Regions from separate parts of the Fictibacillus sp. 7GRE50 genome, predicted to be linked through region 2. Evidence: riboswitches for the same ligand, from Rfam matches in the RefSeq annotation. Region 2 holds a riboswitch; each other region holds the start of a gene.

The links. Region 2 has a riboswitch for S-adenosylmethionine ahead of IHV12_RS22300 (methionine ABC transporter ATP-binding protein). Riboswitches for the same ligand answer to the same signal wherever they lie in the genome.
Region 1: another riboswitch for S-adenosylmethionine. It lies ahead of IHV12_RS06630 (acyl-CoA dehydrogenase family protein); the one in region 2 lies ahead of IHV12_RS22300 (methionine ABC transporter ATP-binding protein).
Region 3: another riboswitch for S-adenosylmethionine. It lies ahead of IHV12_RS11730 (homocysteine synthase); the one in region 2 lies ahead of IHV12_RS22300 (methionine ABC transporter ATP-binding protein).
Region 4: another riboswitch for S-adenosylmethionine. It lies ahead of IHV12_RS11785 (bifunctional homocysteine S-methyltransferase/methylenetetrahydrofolate reductase); the one in region 2 lies ahead of IHV12_RS22300 (methionine ABC transporter ATP-binding protein).

The regions. Positions count from the first base shown of each region.
Region 1 is NZ_JACZDW010000001.1:1,358,590-1,362,875, forward strand. Features, by position in the region: gene IHV12_RS06620 (MetQ/NlpA family ABC transporter substrate-binding protein) at 1-168, opposite strand, end outside; gene IHV12_RS06625 (LLM class flavin-dependent oxidoreductase) at 197-1,588, opposite strand; SAM riboswitch class I at 1,706-1,807, opposite strand; SAM riboswitch class I at 1,962-2,074, shown strand; gene IHV12_RS06630 (acyl-CoA dehydrogenase family protein) at 2,350-3,507, shown strand; gene IHV12_RS06635 (DUF817 domain-containing protein) at 3,630-4,286, shown strand, end outside.
Region 2 is NZ_JACZDW010000014.1:6,559-10,844, reverse strand. Features, by position in the region: gene IHV12_RS22310 (MetQ/NlpA family ABC transporter substrate-binding protein) at 1-87, opposite strand, end outside; gene IHV12_RS22305 (methionine ABC transporter permease) at 407-1,069, opposite strand; gene IHV12_RS22300 (methionine ABC transporter ATP-binding protein) at 1,062-2,075, opposite strand; SAM riboswitch class I at 2,144-2,249, opposite strand; tRNA gene IHV12_RS22295 (tRNA-Ser) at 2,481-2,573, opposite strand; gene serS (serine--tRNA ligase) at 2,907-4,181, opposite strand.
Region 3 is NZ_JACZDW010000003.1:94,424-98,709, reverse strand. Features, by position in the region: gene sat (sulfate adenylyltransferase) at 1-71, opposite strand, end outside; gene IHV12_RS11745 (phosphoadenylyl-sulfate reductase) at 98-805, opposite strand; gene IHV12_RS22665 (YezD family protein) at 901-996, opposite strand; SAM riboswitch class I at 1,344-1,448, opposite strand; gene IHV12_RS11735 (sulfite exporter TauE/SafE family protein) at 1,662-2,561, shown strand; SAM riboswitch class I at 2,604-2,708, shown strand; gene IHV12_RS11730 (homocysteine synthase) at 2,825-4,138, shown strand.
Region 4 is NZ_JACZDW010000003.1:102,943-107,228, forward strand. Features, by position in the region: gene cobA (uroporphyrinogen-III C-methyltransferase) at 1-145, shown strand, start outside; gene IHV12_RS11775 (sirohydrochlorin chelatase) at 146-898, shown strand; gene IHV12_RS11780 (NAD(P)-binding protein) at 914-1,552, shown strand; SAM riboswitch class I at 1,554-1,669, shown strand; gene IHV12_RS11785 (bifunctional homocysteine S-methyltransferase/methylenetetrahydrofolate reductase) at 1,734-3,584, shown strand; gene metH (methionine synthase) at 3,577-4,286, shown strand, end outside.

The DNA.
Region 1 (4,286 bases), on a different contig from region 2:
GTATCCTTTTTTCTCTAGGTATGGCTTCACACCTTTTTCAAGCATGTCGCTGTAAGGCACGGTTGCGCCGAGCGTGATCTCTTTACTTTCTTTTTCACCCGAAGCGCCACATCCCGCTAAAACGCCGATTAATAAAGCTGCTGTAAGAAATATGTTAAATCGTTTCATATGTTTTCTCTCCTCACTCACTCTCTATTTATTTACTTTCCGTTAGCACCGGTCTAAATCTAGCTGCAGGATGATCGTTTGGCAGCAGCGGCTGTCCGGGTGAGAATAGTTTCTCACGAAGCGTGCCACTGTTGTACTCTTTTTTATAGAGTCCTCTTTCTTGAAGAACAGGTACAACAAGCTCCACGAAAGCTTCTAAGTCTCCTGGTGTTACGAGGTGATTAAGGTTGAAACCATCCACCCCAGACTCTTCAAACTGCTTTTGTATCCCATCCGCTACCTCTTCTGGATTGCCGACTATAAAACTACCTTTGTCAGGTGACTCGAAGCGATTCAATACCTCTCCTACTGTTAACGGTTTAGGAGCATCCGTAGTGAGGGTAGCGGCCTTATAATGTCCGCCTTCTGTTGATTTATTGTACGAGAATGGAAGTTCCGGATCTAAATCTTCATATTCCGCGATATCATATCCACTTGCTCCATATTGAGCTTTTGCAGCATCGGCACTCCAAACACTTGCATACTCATTGAATTTTTCCTCGGCTTCCTCTGTCGTTCTTCCTACCACCACGTTTAAAAAAGAAAAGATCTTAATGTTTTCTGGATTTCGGCCGTGTTTTGCAGCGAGCTTACGGATATCGTCAGCATAAAATCGAATTCTCTCTGGCGTTGGACCACCTACAAAAATACATTCAGCATGCTTGGCCGCAAAGTCTCGTCCACGCTCAGACGTTCCCGCTTGGTAGATCACAGGTGTCCGCTGGAAAGAAGGCTCGCTCAAGTGAGGTCCTTCAACGCTGAAGTATTGCCCCTCATGATTGATCTCATGTACCTTACCGGGATCCACTAATTTATTGTTTTCAACATCTTCTACAACTGCTCCATCTTCCCAGCTGCTCTCCCAAAGCTTATACGAAACATCCAGATATTCATCCGCGATGTTATACCGTTCATCGTGCTTGATCATATTCTGCAATCCAAAATTCCTCGCTGCGTTCGGCAAGTAAGAAGTGACTACATTCCATGCGATTCGCCCATTCGTTAGGTGATCTAGCGTAGAAAAACGACGTGCGTTGCCAAATGGCTGCTCATAGGTTGTGCTCACCGTCACAGCAAAAGACAGGTTCTCTGTTACGCTTGCCATGGCCGACACGAGAAGTGCCGGATCGTTTAATGGAACTTGAAGCCCATCACGAATAGAAGGAGCTTTACTTTGTTTATAAACGTCATAAATCCCTAACACATCCGCAAAAAATACAGCGTCAAACTTTCCTCTTTCTAAAAGCTTCGCATAGTCGATCCAGTAATTCAGATCTTTATAGCTTCTATGTCTCTTGTTCTCCGGATGCTTCCAAAGACCATGAGAATTGTGCATGGCACTTGTCATCTCAAACGCGTTTAACAAAATTTCTTTACCCAAAATAATTTCCTCCATCCGATTTTTTTGTACCCGCTCCAAGAGAAAATAAAAAAACCTCTTCAGCGATGAGAAGAGGTTGAAAAAATACGCGAAATAAAACATACGTATATAGATCTCCTCTTATCTTTCAAGCTTTCGCCTGCTGGAATTGGCACAATCCTAAAAATAGTTGTTGCCGAGGCTTCAAAGGGCCAGTCCCTCCACCTCTCTCGATAAGGAATCGATATTATTCAATTTAGTAACGAAATATACAGGAATAAAAATCACGTGTCAATGGAATTTAGAGAAATAAAATAATTTTCTTAACAATCAGTTTTTAGTTGACAGTGGTTTGCTTTATCCTCTATAGTGATGACTAATAATTAAATAATGTATCTTATCAAGAGTCAGGGGAGGAACTGGTCCTACGATCCTGCAGCAACCGCTTTTTATAAAGAAAGGTGCTAATTCCAGCAGATGTTTTTTTGAATGTCTGATAGATGAGAGAGCGTGTAAGCATATGGAATTTACGTCCTCTTTCGTCTTTGAAAGAGGACTTTTATTGTTTTGATTAAAAGTAAAGTAGATGATAGCTGTTGATTTCCGTTTCAGGTGCTCGCTTTCCGCGAGGCAGGCGGTGAGCCACATTCGTTCGTTTCACTCTTAAGTGTCTCACCTGCCCACCTGTCCCGCAGGAGTCTCGCACCTTACACTCCAATCAACTTATCCCTGAAGATTAATTACAAAAAACCATTTACTGATAAAAAATTTAGGAGGGAACTATGAGCTTACCTTTGAGAAAAGCCACTGAGATAGATCATTTTGAAGAAGCGGTTAGTACCGCTCTAGGACTAAAAGAAATTTTTAAGAAACGTGCAAATTTTGTAGATCAAGAAGGGGTTTTTCCTTATGAAAACTTTCAAGATTTGAAGGATGCTGGCTTTCTTTCTCTTACCATTCCAAAGGAGTTTGGTGGTAAAGGATTAAATCTAGTTGAATTCTTAACCATTCAAGAGCATTTAGCTGAGGGGGATGCTCCTACTGCTCTTTCTCTTGGCTGGCATCTGGGTACTCTTTTAGAAGCGGCGGAAAACCGGCATTGGAGTGGTAGTGCGTTCGCTGATCTTAGCCGGAAAGTTGTTGAACAAAAAGCACTCATTAACTTGGCACAAACAGAGCGTGCGACGGGAAGTCCGTCTCGAGGCGGTATTCCTACAACAACGGCAGTCAAGAAAGCAGATGGATGGCTGATTAACGGAAGTAAAGCTTTTACTTCTATGGCAGAAGCTCTTGATTACTCAGTCATTACAGCTACCATCTCAGAAACCAATCATAAAGGATTTTTCTTAGTGAATCACCGTGAAAAAGGGGTTTTTGTAAAAGAAACATGGGACAGCATCTCGATGAGAGGAACAAAAAGTGATGACCTCCTTTTGAAAGACGTTTATGTACGTGAGGAAAATCTTTTAGTCGTAGAGGATGGGAAGAACCTCATACCTAAAGGCTGGTATCTTCAGGTGCCTGCTGTGTACCTAGGTCTCGCAAGAGCAGCGCGGAATTACGCGATTGAATTTGCGTCAGAGTATAGCCCTAACACTTTATCGGGACCTATCTCAGACGTACCAGAGGTGAGAAGAAAGATTGGTAAGATAGAACTTGAGCTATTCCAAGCAAGAACGATCCTTCATGCCGTTGCTGAAAAATGGGTAAACCACCCTGAACAACGTCAAAATCTAGGTACAGAACTCGCTGCCGTTAAACATTCTGTAACAAATAGTGCGAACAAGGTCGTTGATCTAGCGATGAGAATCGTTGGGGCTCGGAGTCTTTCTGTACAAAATCCGCTTCAGCGGCATTTCCGAGATGTGAGAGCCGGTCTTCATAATCCACCAACAGATGATGCGATTGTCTATTCGTTAGCGGATGCAGCGCTTAAGTAAAAGAAGTCAACTGACAGGTTCATGTTAAACTAAACATTTTTTTATATGATGAGATTTAGATCACCATAGGTTATTATGGATACAATATATTTCCATATCAACTCATAAAAGGGTGGTTTAATTTGAGAGCGCTTCTTACATTCACTTATTTACAAGCACTTTCTTGTATCTTTCCAGTCATCATCTTTGGTGCGTTAGCTCTTTCAAAATTCGTCAGCATTCCGTTCATCCCTCGATACGATTTCATACTCCTTCTTTGTCTCCTTACACAAGTTGCCATGATCGTAACGAAACTTGAAACGATAGATGAACTTAAAGTCATCTGTGTCTTTCACTTGATTGGACTTGCTCTAGAGCTATTTAAAGTTCACATGGGGTCTTGGAGCTATCCTGAAGAGGCTTATTCTAAGATTTACGGTGTACCTCTTTACAGCGGTTTTATGTATGCGAGTGTTGCGAGCTATATTTGCCAAAGCTGGAGAAGGCTAGACCTTCAGATTAAGGGCTGGCCGAATCCCCTCTTTTCTTTTGGGATATGCGTACTGATTTATTTTAACTTTTTTACTCATCATTACTTATTTGATGCCAGATGGATTCTAATTCTGCTTTTATTCCCTATCTTTTATAAGACGGTTGTTCATTATACAATCAACGAACGCATCTATAGAATGCCGATCCTTCTTTCCTTTTTGTTGATCGGATTTTTTATCTGGATCGCTGAAAACATTACAACGTTTCTCGGAGCCTGGCAGTATCCCAATCAAGAAGCGGCTTGGTCA
Region 2 (4,286 bases):
ATCTTTTGATGCGTCTGATGAAGATGAGCATCCTGCTAAACCGAAAGCTAGCAGTGCTGTTAGTAGTGTAAGTATAATTTTTTTCATGTTGATCCCCTTCTAAAATTGTTTTTGCAAGTACTAGATGCAATTGTGGAAGTGGTTGATTTCCGTTCCAGATGCTCCCTTTCCGAGGGGCGTGCGGTGAGCCATCTTATGCATTTTAAGATTTGCTCCTGCGTCTACAAGAATTACTACCGAAGTGAGCTTCCTCGTCGCATGCCTTGCGAGGTGTTAATTCATGTAGAAGGCACGCTGATCCCCCAGGAGTCTCGCATCTTGCACTCCAATCAACTTGCCAATGGTGTCTTTTAAACCTAAACCTTTAAAGATAAATTTATCCTCGTCTTACCTTTAGTAAATAAATTTATCTTTTATTTACAGCCTTCGCTGCACTGTCTCCGATGACTTGCATGAGCTGGACGATTACAATTAGTAGGATGACGGTTGTGAGCATGATCGTGTTGTCGTATCGGTAGTAGCCGAAGCGGATGGCGAAGTCTCCAATTCCTCCGCCGCCGACGATACCTGCCATGGCTGAATAGCCAAGTAAGCTGATTGCTGTTACTGTTACCGCCTGAACGATTCCTGGCTTCGCTTCTGGTAGTAGAACTTCACGGATGATCATCCATGGCGTAGCGCCTACTGCAACGGCCGCTTCGATCACGCCTTTATCGATCTCTCGTAGTGATGTTTCTACGAGCCGCGCAAAGAATGGGATGGCTGCAACGGATAGAGAAACTGAGGCTGCAGTTGGTCCGATCGTTGTTCCGGTAATGAGCTGAGTTAATGGTAACAACGCGACTAATAAAATGATGAATGGTACAGAGCGGATCAAGTTCACAAGAATGCCCGCTATCTGCTTGATCCACACATTTTCAAATAACAATCCTTTGTCGGTAACAAACAGTATAATTCCTAAAGGCAATCCTACAATTAATGAAACACCAAGTGATATAGCGACCATATATAACGTTTCAAAGAATGCTTTATTCAGATCTGGAAGGATATTCAAAATAGAATCAAGCAACTTTTTTCACCACCTCAAGATTTTCTATGCGACTCTCAATATAGGAGATCGCTCGCTTCACTTCTGCCTCTTCACCGACTAGTTCCATGATGAAGATACCAAGCGGTGTTTCCTGAATATATTCGATTTTCCCGTGAAGGATATTCCCTTTTACGTTAAAGTTTTGGAAAAGCTCAGAAACAACTGCCTCTTCTGCAATCGCTCCTTTGAACTGGATCTTAATCACAGTTCCTTTTCTATTTTTCAGAAGAGGTTCTGGCAGATCCATTTGAATTACAGAGCTGATGAACGTTTTTGTGAGCTCTTTTTCTGGATTAGCAAAAATGTTGTACACATCGCCCGACTCGATGATTTCTCCATCCTGCATGATCGCCATTCGGTGACAGATCTCTTTTACCACTTCCATCTCATGCGTGATCAACACGATCGTAATGCCTAACTTTTTATTGATGGACTTCAGTAAGGAAAGGATCGATTTCGTCGTGTTCGGATCAAGAGCTGAAGTCGCTTCATCACAAAGCAAAACCTTCGGATCGTTCGCAAGAGCTCTCGCGATACCAACACGCTGTTTCTGCCCCCCACTCAGCTGAGAAGGGTATTGATCTTTTTGATTCTCCAATCCCACCATCTTTAAAAGCTCGTTGGTCTTACTGGTGATCTCCTCTTTCGTTTTCCCAGCTGCTTTTAAAGCGAAAGCGATGTTCTCAAAAACGGTCTTCGCACTAATCAAATAAAAGTGCTGAAAGATCATACCGATCTTAAGACGCTCCTCGCGTAACTCCTTTTTACCGAGCTTCGTAATCGAGATGCCATCGATCTTGATTTCTCCTGATGTTGGTTTTTCCAATAAATTAAGACAGCGCAGCAACGAACTCTTCCCAGCACCGCTATATCCTACAATGCCAAAGATCTCACCTTTGTCGATCGTCAGTGACACATTCTTCACTCCGACGATCTCTTTGCCTTTTACTTTATATAATTTCGTAACGTCCTTGATCTCGATCATATGTCATCCCCCTTACAATATAAAAAAGCCCTCTTCATTTCATGGAAGAGGGCGAATAAGTAAACATCGACTTATCTTCCAGAATGAATCATCATTCTGCAGGAAGTAGCACCGTTCCTAATGGAGGTTGCCGGACGTCATAGGGCCTGATCCCTCGGTCTCTCTGAATAAGTATTGCATTATTGAATTAAGTTATAGTTGTCATCATACGCCCTGTCTAAAAGTTCTGTCAATACTAAATTTTATCACTTTAAAGTGTTAGCGCTTACATTCGTTGATATGAATGGTTGAAGTATTTTAGGGTTTTCTATCGGTGTTTTTGAATGTGTATGATTCAATTCTTAAAAAGAAAAAACACAACAAAAAACCTCATCCGATAAACTCAGATGAGGTTGAATATGTATATGGAGGAGGTAGAGGGATTCGAACCCCCGCGGGTCGTTAAACCCCTGTCGGTTTTCAAGACCGATCCCTTCAGCCGGACTTGGGTATACCTCCGTGTGACTGACAAGAACTATAATAACATGCTGATAAATATTGTGTCAACGGTTTTCAAAAACTTTTTTTGATTTTTTATTTGTTTCTTTTGGAGGTATGCTTTTACGGTACGTGTTCTTATATTTGTTACACGTTCACCGATAAAACAGTGCTGTCCACCTGTGATTCATTGACTTTCACCTATGAATCATGAATTTTCACCGCTAGAACTCTTCCCACCACCTGAAAACTTGTTCGGACCACCGATAATGAAGCTTTTACACCCATTAATAGATAAAAGCTGACTCTAAAAGTCCCTTTGGATATCTTTTAAGAGTCAGCTTCTTTCACTTTTTACTTAATTACTTCTTTGTTGCCCATATAAGGACGTAGAACTTCTGGAATGACTACAGTGCCATCTTCTTGTTGGTAGTTCTCTAAGATAGCTGCTACGGTACGACCAATCGCAAGTCCAGAACCGTTTAGCGTGTGAACGAATTCCGGCTTCCCTTTTGCATCTCGACGGAAACGAATTTGAGCACGGCGCGCTTGGAAATCTTCAAAGTTAGAGCAAGAAGAAATCTCGCGGTACTCACCATAGCTCGGAAGGTATACTTCGATATCGTACTTCTTAGCTGCTGTGAATCCTAGGTCAGCTGTACACATGCTGAGTACGCGGTATGGAAGGTTGAGCAGCTGAAGGACTTTTTCAGCGTGTCCTGTAAGCTTCTCGAGCTCTTCATAAGAATCCTCAGGTTTAACGAAGCGAACAAGCTCTACTTTGTTGAACTGATGCTGACGGATCAAACCGCGCGTGTCGCGTCCTGCAGATCCCGCTTCAGAACGGAAACAAGCGCTGTACGCCGCATATGTGATCGGAAGTTCGTCAGCTGTTAGAATCTCTTCTCGGTGCATGTTCGTTACAGGAACCTCAGAAGTTGGAATCAAGAAATAATCTTCTTCACGAATTTTAAACGCGTCTTCTTCAAACTTTGGAAGCTGACCTGTTCCTGTCATGCTCTGACGGTTAACCATGTAGGGAGGCAATACTTCAGTATAACCATGCTCGTCTTCATGCAGATCCATCATGAAGTTGATAAGTGCACGCTCTAAACGAGCTCCTAAACCTTTATAAAAAGCGAAACGGCTGCCTGTCACTTTTGCTCCACGTTCAAAATCAACGATGTTTAGTTCAGTCGCGATATCCCAATGTGGTTTCGCTTCAAAAGCAAACTCAGGAACATCTCCCCAGTGACGTACAGGTACGTTATCATCTTCTGTGTCACCAACAGGAACACTTTCATGCGGAATGTTAGGCAATGTTAGCATGATGCCGTGAAGATCTTCTTCTACTTGACGAAGCTCTTCATCCATCGTTTTGACCTTGTCACCTACTTCGCGCATCTCTGTGATCAGGTGGTCCGCGTCTTTTTTCTCGCGCTTGAATTCTGCAACTTGCTTAGAAACCTCGTTACGCTTAGATTTCAAAGCTTCTGTTTCACCAATTAACTCACGGCGGCGCTGATCTAATGCCTCGAACTGATCTAATCCAGATAAGTCTTCACCACGAGCAGATAACTTTTCTTTTACTTCTTCAAAATTGGCACGAACAAATTTTAAATCTAACATGTTTATGTCCTCCTTTAGTTTATAAAAAATCACATTTCCTTTTACTTTGCAGTTATTGAGAGTAGTTGACTGCGCTTTTAGGAGTCTCGCACCTTACACTCCATT
Region 3 (4,286 bases), on a different contig from region 2:
AGGTTGTATTGTGGTGTTTCAGGCCTGAACCGAGTGATTAATTGCCCTCCATGTGGTTGAATCGTACTCATAATGTCTCTCTCCTCCTAGTATTTCTCTATTTATTCTCGTGAAGCCCGCATTCTCGTTTTCCTGTACCTGACCATCGACCGGCACGAAGGTCGACTGCGTTAACAGCTGCCTGTGTACATGGCTCGCAGCCTATACTTGGATACCCATTGTCGTGTAGTTTGTTATACGGCAAGTCATGTTTATGTGCATACCGCCAAATATCCTTCCACGTCCAATGAATGAGCGGACAAATCTTGATGCTTTTAAATCGTTCGTCCCGATTAACAAATTGCGTGTTCTGGCGGGTAGGTGACTGTTCACGGCGTAGACCTGAAAGCCAGGCTGTTACTCCGTTTAGTTCTTCTTCTAAAGGAATCACTTTTCGAATCATGCAGCATTGATTAGGATTTAATTTCCAAAGCTCTTCACCGTGCTTACTCGCCTGTTCTTCAAGAGATAAAGCCGGTGTTTTCAATTTGATGCGAAGAGATGGATATCTTTTCTTCGCTTCTTCAATCACTTTATACGTTTCTAAAAAATGCAGATGGGTATCAAGGAAAACAATTTGAGCATCACGCTTTATTTGATGAACAAGATCCACTAAGACGCTTCCTTCAATTCCGAAGCTACACGCATAAACCAGATCATCTTCATACGTTTCATAAGCCCACTTCAAAGCATGCAGCGCGCCTTTTGTGGGGTTTTCACTATCAAAATCACGGGTTTTTTCGTCCCATGTTTCGTACGTTAGCAATCTGCTACCTCCTTTTCGCCATAAAAAAAGCGGCTTTAACGTTTTTAGGGCTTTGCCCATTCGTTAAAACCGCCTCTAGTTTTCTAGTCAGCGAATTATTTAATTCTTACCTTCTCGTTCTTTTCAAGCTGAATCACTTTTCCATCTTGAACGACTAAAGTGATTGATCCAAATTTAATACTGCTCAGCATTTGTTGAAGCTGAGGAAGAAAATCGTTTGCACTATTTTCGTTCGCCACTCCACTGCCTCCCTTTCTAACATTCATATCTTTTCAAAGGCTCTTTCAAAAAGTTGTTGTTTTTTGTTGATTTATGTTTTGGCTTCATTGAAAAGTTGATTGGAGTGCAAGGTGCGAGACTCCTGGGGGATCAGCGGGACAGGTGAGACACCTAAGGACACAAAGTGTCGAGGTGGCTCACCGCACGACCCCCGGAAAGCGAGCATCCTGGAACGGATATCAACCACTTTCAAGAGCAACAAAAGCCAAAAAACAAAAAAACCTTCCCATTTCGGAAAGATAGTGGAGGTAAACATATTACCTTATCTTCCAAAATGTAAATACATTCTGCTGGAGTTAGCACCTTACAATCGCAGGTTGCCGGGTTTCATCGGGCCAGTTCCCTTCACCACTCTGGATAAGAGTTTAAATTTTATAAAATCATAACATATCTGAAAATGATATCAAGACCTATTTTTTCATTTTTCTATTTTTACAAAAAATTTAAACAAACAGTTGACTTTTTATGTTTTTGAATCATATAGTATTAACTAAAATTTAATCTGTATCGCTGATCGGTAAACCGAAGGCTCTTAACACTACTTGTTAAGGGCCTTTTTATTTTGAGGAGGAAAAGTATGAAAAAGTTGATTGTATTAGCTCTAATTGGTCTTTTTGCACAGTTGATTGATGGATCACTCGGTATGGCTTATGGAGTTACATCTACATCTTTGCTGTTAGTAGCTGGAATTGCTCCTGCAGCTGCATCTGCGTCCGTACATCTTGCTGAAGTCGTTACCACTGCGGCATCCGGCGCTTCTCATATTAAGTTTGGAAACGTTGATCGCCAAGTCGTTACTCGCTTAATTCTGCCGGGTTCAATCGGCGCATTTGTAGGTGCTTGTTTTTTAAGCAACCTTCCTGGAGATCTAGTAAAGCCATATATCTCTATCTTTCTAATTATCCTTGGAATTTATATCTTATATCGTTTTCTGTTTAAACTTGGAGAAAAGAAAGCAACAGCGAATGGTACACCATTTACGAAGAAACAACTTATTCCACTTGGATTATTAGCAGGTTTCTTAGATGCTACAGGTGGAGGAGGCTGGGGCCCGGTCACCACTCCAGTCCTAATGGCAAAACAAGACATGAAAACCAGGAAGGTGATCGGTTCTGTAGATACAAGTGAATTTGCTGTAGCAGTATCTGCATCAGTCGGATTCTTCATCGCACTCGGCTGGGAACAAGTTGAATGGCTATGGGTAGGTGCATTGATGCTAGGAGGAGTGATTGCGGCTCCTATTGCTGCATGGCTAGTGCGACTCATTCCCTCTCACATACTCGGAGTACTTGTTGGTGGATTGATTATTATCACCAATACCCGCACCCTTCTTCATACACTAGGGGTTTCACATAACATGTTGTTACCAATCTACTTTGTTCTTGCTGCTTTTTGGGCGGTTGGAGTTATTTATGCAGTTAAAAGTAATCCGGAAAATAAAAATCCGAAATTTTTAAAAAATTCAGTTGACTATTGATAATGACCTATGTATTATAAATCTTAATTCAATATTCAAATCTTCTTATCCAGAGAGGCTGAGGGACTGACCCTATGATGCCCGGCAACCAGCGGAAACGCATGGTGCTAATTTCAGCAGAACAATTAATGTTCTGAAAGATGAGACTTCGATCGGGTGAAATCATCGGGACCTCTTCTTTTGGAAGAGGTCTTTTTTTCTGGGATAAGTTGAAACTGAATGCGATTGGATACAAAAAAATGACGTTGAGGAGAGATTTGAAAATGACTGATCAAAATGCAAAAAGACAGTATGGGTTTGAAACGATTTCATTACATGAAGGTCAAAAAGTTGATCCGACTACAGGAGCTCGTGCTGTTCCGATCTACCAGACCACTTCCTATCAGTTCAATTCAACAGAGCACGCAGCGAACTTATTTGCCCTAAAAGAGTTCGGAAACATATATACGCGTTTGATGAATCCAACGCAAGATGCGTTTGAACAGACCATTGCAAAACTTGAAGGCGGTGTTGGTGCTCTTGCTCTTGCTTCTGGCCAGGCTGCCATTACAAATGCTATATTCAATATCGCTGGCTCTGGTGATGAAATCGTCGCTTCCACCTCTCTATATGGTGGAACGTATAACCTGTTCTCTGTCACTCTCCCCAAGCTCGGCATCCAGACACAATTCGCTGAAATTGATAATCTTCAATCGTTTAAAGACGCTATTACAGAAAAAACAAAAGCCGTATACATTGAGACCATCGGGAATCCAAAAATCGATGTAGCCGACATTCAAGCGATTGCTGACATCGCACATGACGCAGGAGTTCCTCTTATTGTAGATAATACGTTGGCTACGCCTTACCTTTGTCGCCCAATCGAACATGGAGCGGATATCGTTGTTCATTCTGCAACAAAGTTCATCGGAGGACATGGTACTTCAGTAGGTGGAGTTATCGTCGATTCTGGAAAATTTGATTGGAGCAATGGGAAATTCCCAGGCTTGACTGAGCCAGATCCAAGCTATAAAGGAATTGTGTATACGGATGCATTTGGTCCACTTGCTTATATTCTAAAAGCACGTGTTCAGCTGCTTCGAGATCTAGGTTCGTCTATCGCACCGTTCAACTCCTTTCTATTTATTCAAGGATTGGAAACACTTGCTCTGCGTATAGAACGTCATGTTGAAAATACATTGAAAGTAGCGAAGTTCCTAGAGAGTCATCCATCGGTCGATTGGGTAAATTACGCAGGGCTTCCAAGCAGCCCTTACTATGAACTTGCCCAAAAATACCTCCCTAAAGGCGCGGGTGCAATTTTAACATTCGGGGTTAAAGGCGGTGTAGACGAAGGTAAAAAGTTGATCGAAAATGTTAGCATCTTCTCTCACCTGGCAAACGTGGGAGATTCAAAATCATTGATCATCCATCCAGCTAGCACCACTCATCAACAACTATCTGAAGAAGAACAAAGAAAATCAGGCGTAAGCCCAGAACTAATCCGTCTTTCGATCGGAATTGAAACAGTAGATGATCTAATCTATGACTTAGATCACGCATTAAAAGCGATCTCACTTTCTCCAAGTGGATTGTAGATTACAACGATTAAGCTGTTCAAGAAATCCTTTGAGCAGCTTTTTTGTTGCCAAGACTCTTCTCCTGTTAGCGAGCACCTTAAACGGAAATCAGCTTTAAGAACAACCTTGTATACAGATACAGCTTTGTCATAAATCAGTTTCTCCT
Region 4 (4,286 bases), on a different contig from region 2:
TGAGGAAATTGTAATAAATGAACATATTGAGAATCCGAGTATGATCATTGTAGGTGAAGTCGTTCGTCTTCGCAGTGAACTGAAATGGTTTGAACAGCTGAACGATGAACGGAATAAGCTTGCTGAAGTAAGAGAGGCTTTATAAATGAAGGCATTGCTCTTTATCTGTCACGGTACAAGACTGGAAAAAGGACGTATGGAAGCAGAAGAATTTGTGAGACTGTGTATGGCACAAATTGATGTGCCCATTAAGGAGATTTGTTTTCTAGAGCTTAGTGAACCCTCTATCGCTCAAGGTTTTGAAACCTGTATAGAAAAAAGAGCTACAAGCATCTCTGTCATTCCTGTGTTCTTATTAAGTGCGAACCATATAAAAATAGACATACCGAAAGAGCTTCAGCAACTGCAGACTACATATCCAGAAGTTGAAGTGAATTACGGACGTCCTTTCGGTGTACATCAAGCCATTTCACATTTGTTATGGGAGAAGATCATTAAAAGCGCAGTTACGTTAAGAAAAAATTCACATATCCTTTTAGTGGGTAGAGGTAGCACCGATCTAGATGTTAAGCGCGACCTAGAAGCAATAGCATCTAACGTTCAAGATCATTATGGAATTCCTAGTATTCAAGTTTGTTTTTTAACTGGTTCAGAACCAAGTTTTGAAGAAGCACTTTGGAGTAGCAGTGAATTATATGAGCAAGTTATCGTTGTGCCTTACCTTCTATTTTCAGGACTATTAATAAATGGAATGAAACATACGATAATTCGCCATCAGCAGCAAACCACACAAAACGTAACTCTTTGCGAGACGCTTGGCTACCATCCTATTCTGAAAGACGTTTTACTCACACGAATACATGAAACACTTGCAACAAAGAAGTATGCATGTTCTTAAAAAGAGAGGAATGCTATGTATCCTATTCACATAAATTTGTCTGGTAGAACGGTTGTAGTAGCTGGCGGTGGTCTAGTAGCACATCGTAAAATTAATGATTTATTGAATGAAGAGGCAATAATTACAGTAATCAGCCCAGCAGCTGTCAAAGAAATTCAAGAATGGCATGCTGAACGAAAGCTGACTTGGATCGAAAGAGAAGTGGAACGTGCTGATTTGGAAGAAGCGTTTCTAATCATTGCTGCAACCAATAGTAAAGAGATTAATTCTTGGATTGCAGAACTAACAAGTTCGAAACAGCTAGTGAATGTTGTTGACCAACCAGACCTGGGTAACTTTATTGTTCCTAGTGTTGTAAAGAGAGGGAAACTCATTTTATCAGTTTCTACTTCTGGAGCTAGTCCAAGTTTATCTAAATCGATAAAAAAAGAGCTTCAACAAAAATACAGTGAAGACTATGAAACGTATTTAGATTTTTTATTTCAATGCAGATCGATCATTAAGAAGGAATATCCGGAAAAAAATCGAAAAGACTTATTAACAAAGCTAACAGATCGGTCCTTTTTATATAACGAAGAAAAGCAACGCACGTATAAACAGGAATTATTAAAGAAAATAGATCGCAATTTAGTAAACGAACCAATAAAAGAATAAATCCTTATCAAGAGAGGTAGAGGGAGCGGCCCTATGAAACCTCAGCAACCAGCAGCTACTAGCTGAAAAGGTGCTAATTCCTGCAAGTTCGGTTTGTTGAACTTGTAAAGATAAGAAGACCCCGACGCACAAAAAGTCTTCTTTTATAGAAGGCTTTTTATTTTTTATATAGGAGGCTGTCATGAGTTTAATCACAGACTTAAAACAAAACAAGATATTAATCGGTGATGGGGCGATGGGAACCCTTCTGTATTCGTACGGATCCGACTTTTGTTACGAAGAGTTAAATCTTTCTCAAGAAGAGCAGATCTATAATATCCATCGTGCTTATTTAGATGCAGGTGCTGATATCATTCAAACCAATACGTATGCAGCGAACTATTCAAAGCTCGAACGCTATGGGCTTCAAGATCACGTAAAAGAGATTAATAAAGCGGCTGTTCAGATCGCCAGAAAAGCTGCTCATAAAGAATATGTTGTAGGTACGATCGGTGGCATACGCGGTATAAAACCAAATAGCATTTCTCTTGATGAGATCAAGCGCAGTTTTCGCGAGCAGCTGTATTGTTTGTTGATGGAGAATGTAGATGGCATCCAATTAGAAACCTATTATGACCTAGAAGAACTAGAAACGGTTTTAAAGATTGCTAGAAAAGAAACATCACTTCCGATTATTGCTCAAGTGTCATTACAGGAGGTCGGCTTTATGCAGGACCGCACTCCCATTTCAGAAGCTTTGACCTCTTTAGAGAACATTGGTGCTGATGTTGTGGGATTAAACTGTCGTCTAGGGCCGTATCACATGCTGATGACACTTGAAGAAGTTGCATTACCAAATCAGGCAATTCTTTCAGCGTTTCCTAATGCATCGCTTCCTTCTTATACAGATGGCCGTTTTAATTATGAGGGGGACGCTGACTATTTTAAAGAATGTGCCCATTTGTTCAGGCAGCAAGGAGTTCGTCTATTAGGAGGATGCTGTGGTACGACACCTGCTCATATACATGCCTTCTCTAGTGAACTAAAAAACTTAGAACCTGTAACAGAAAAAGAAGTGAAACAAAGAAAACGAAAGATTGTCATTCAATCTGCATCAAAATCTAACTATGTACCTCTAAGTGAAGAAGTAAAGAAAAGGCAATCCATAATTGTTGAATTAGATCCACCACGTAAATTAGATACGTCACGTTTTATGGAAGGAGCAAAGGCGTTAAAAGAAGCGGGTATCGACGCACTTACCCTCGCTGATAATTCGCTTGCATCACCACGTGTTTGTAACGCTGCATTAGGGTCGATTGTCCAATCCCAACTTAATCTTCGCCCGCTCATTCATATTACGTGTCGTGATAGAAATTTAATCGGTCTTCAGTCTCATTTAATGGGGCTTCACACGCAGGGCATTCATGAAATACTCGCTGTAACGGGAGATCCTGCAAGCGTCGGAGATTTCCCAGGTGCGTCGTCTGTATATGATGTCACGTCATTTGAACTGATCAAGCTCATCAAGCAGTTTAATGAAGGGTTATCTCTATCAGGAAAAGAGCTTGGAGAAAAAACATCTTTCACGATAGGAGCTGCTTTTAACCCTAACATCCGATCCATCGATAAAGCGGTTGAGCGGTTAGAGAAGAAAATTGCATACGGTGCAGACTACTTTATCAGCCAGCCTGTATTTTCAGAGCAAAGACTTATTGAAACGTATGAGGCAACAAAACATATTGATAAACCGATCTATATTGGAATCATGCCTTTAACCTCTTCCCGCAATGCAGAGTTTCTTCATCATGAAGTTCCAGGCATCAAACTATCGAACGCTGTGCGTGACCGCATGGGTAAGTACACAGATGATCCAAAACAAGCGTGCGAAGAAGGTTTATCAATTGCGAAGTCGTTATTAGACATAGCTATGGAACTCTTTAACGGCATCTACCTGATCACACCATTTATGCGTTACGAACTAACCGTTGAATTAGCACAATATGCAAGAGCTAACTCTGCATCACTTTTATCCAGGAGGTCACAGAATGCCTAAGTCATCAATAGAAAAACAGCTAAAATCAAAGATTTTAATCATGGATGGCGCGATGGGAACGATGCTTCAAGAAGCCAATCTCACTCCAGAAGATTTTGGCGGTGAAGCGTATGACGGTTGTAATGAGTATTTAAATGTAACGGCACCCCATGTTATCGAATCCATTCATTATAAATATCTTGAGGCGGGCGCTGATATCATTGAAACGAATACATTCGGCGGCACGAATCTTGTACTGGATGAATACGAACTAGGATATAGAGCATATGAGATCAATAAGCTGGGAGCAGAAATTGCAAAGAAAGCAGCTGATGCTGTTTCAACAGAACACTGGCCACGTTTTGTTGCGGGCTCACTCGGACCAACGACAAAAACGCTCAGTGTTACGGGCGGAACGACGTTTGATTCGTTAAGAAATGCTTATGCTGAACAAGCACGAGGATTGATTGACGGAGGTGCAGATTTTCTTCTCTTAGAGACAAGCCAAGATATGCTAAATGTAAAAGCTGGCTTTCTAGGAATTGAGCAAGCTATTGAACAAACGGGAAAAAGAATCCCACTCATGGTTTCTGGAACGATTGAACCGATGGGAACCACACTTGCGGGTCAGTCGATTGAGGCTTTTTATATATCGTTAAAACACATGAATCCTCTTGCCGTTGGGTTGAACTGCGCAACAGGACCTGAATTCATGCAAGATCA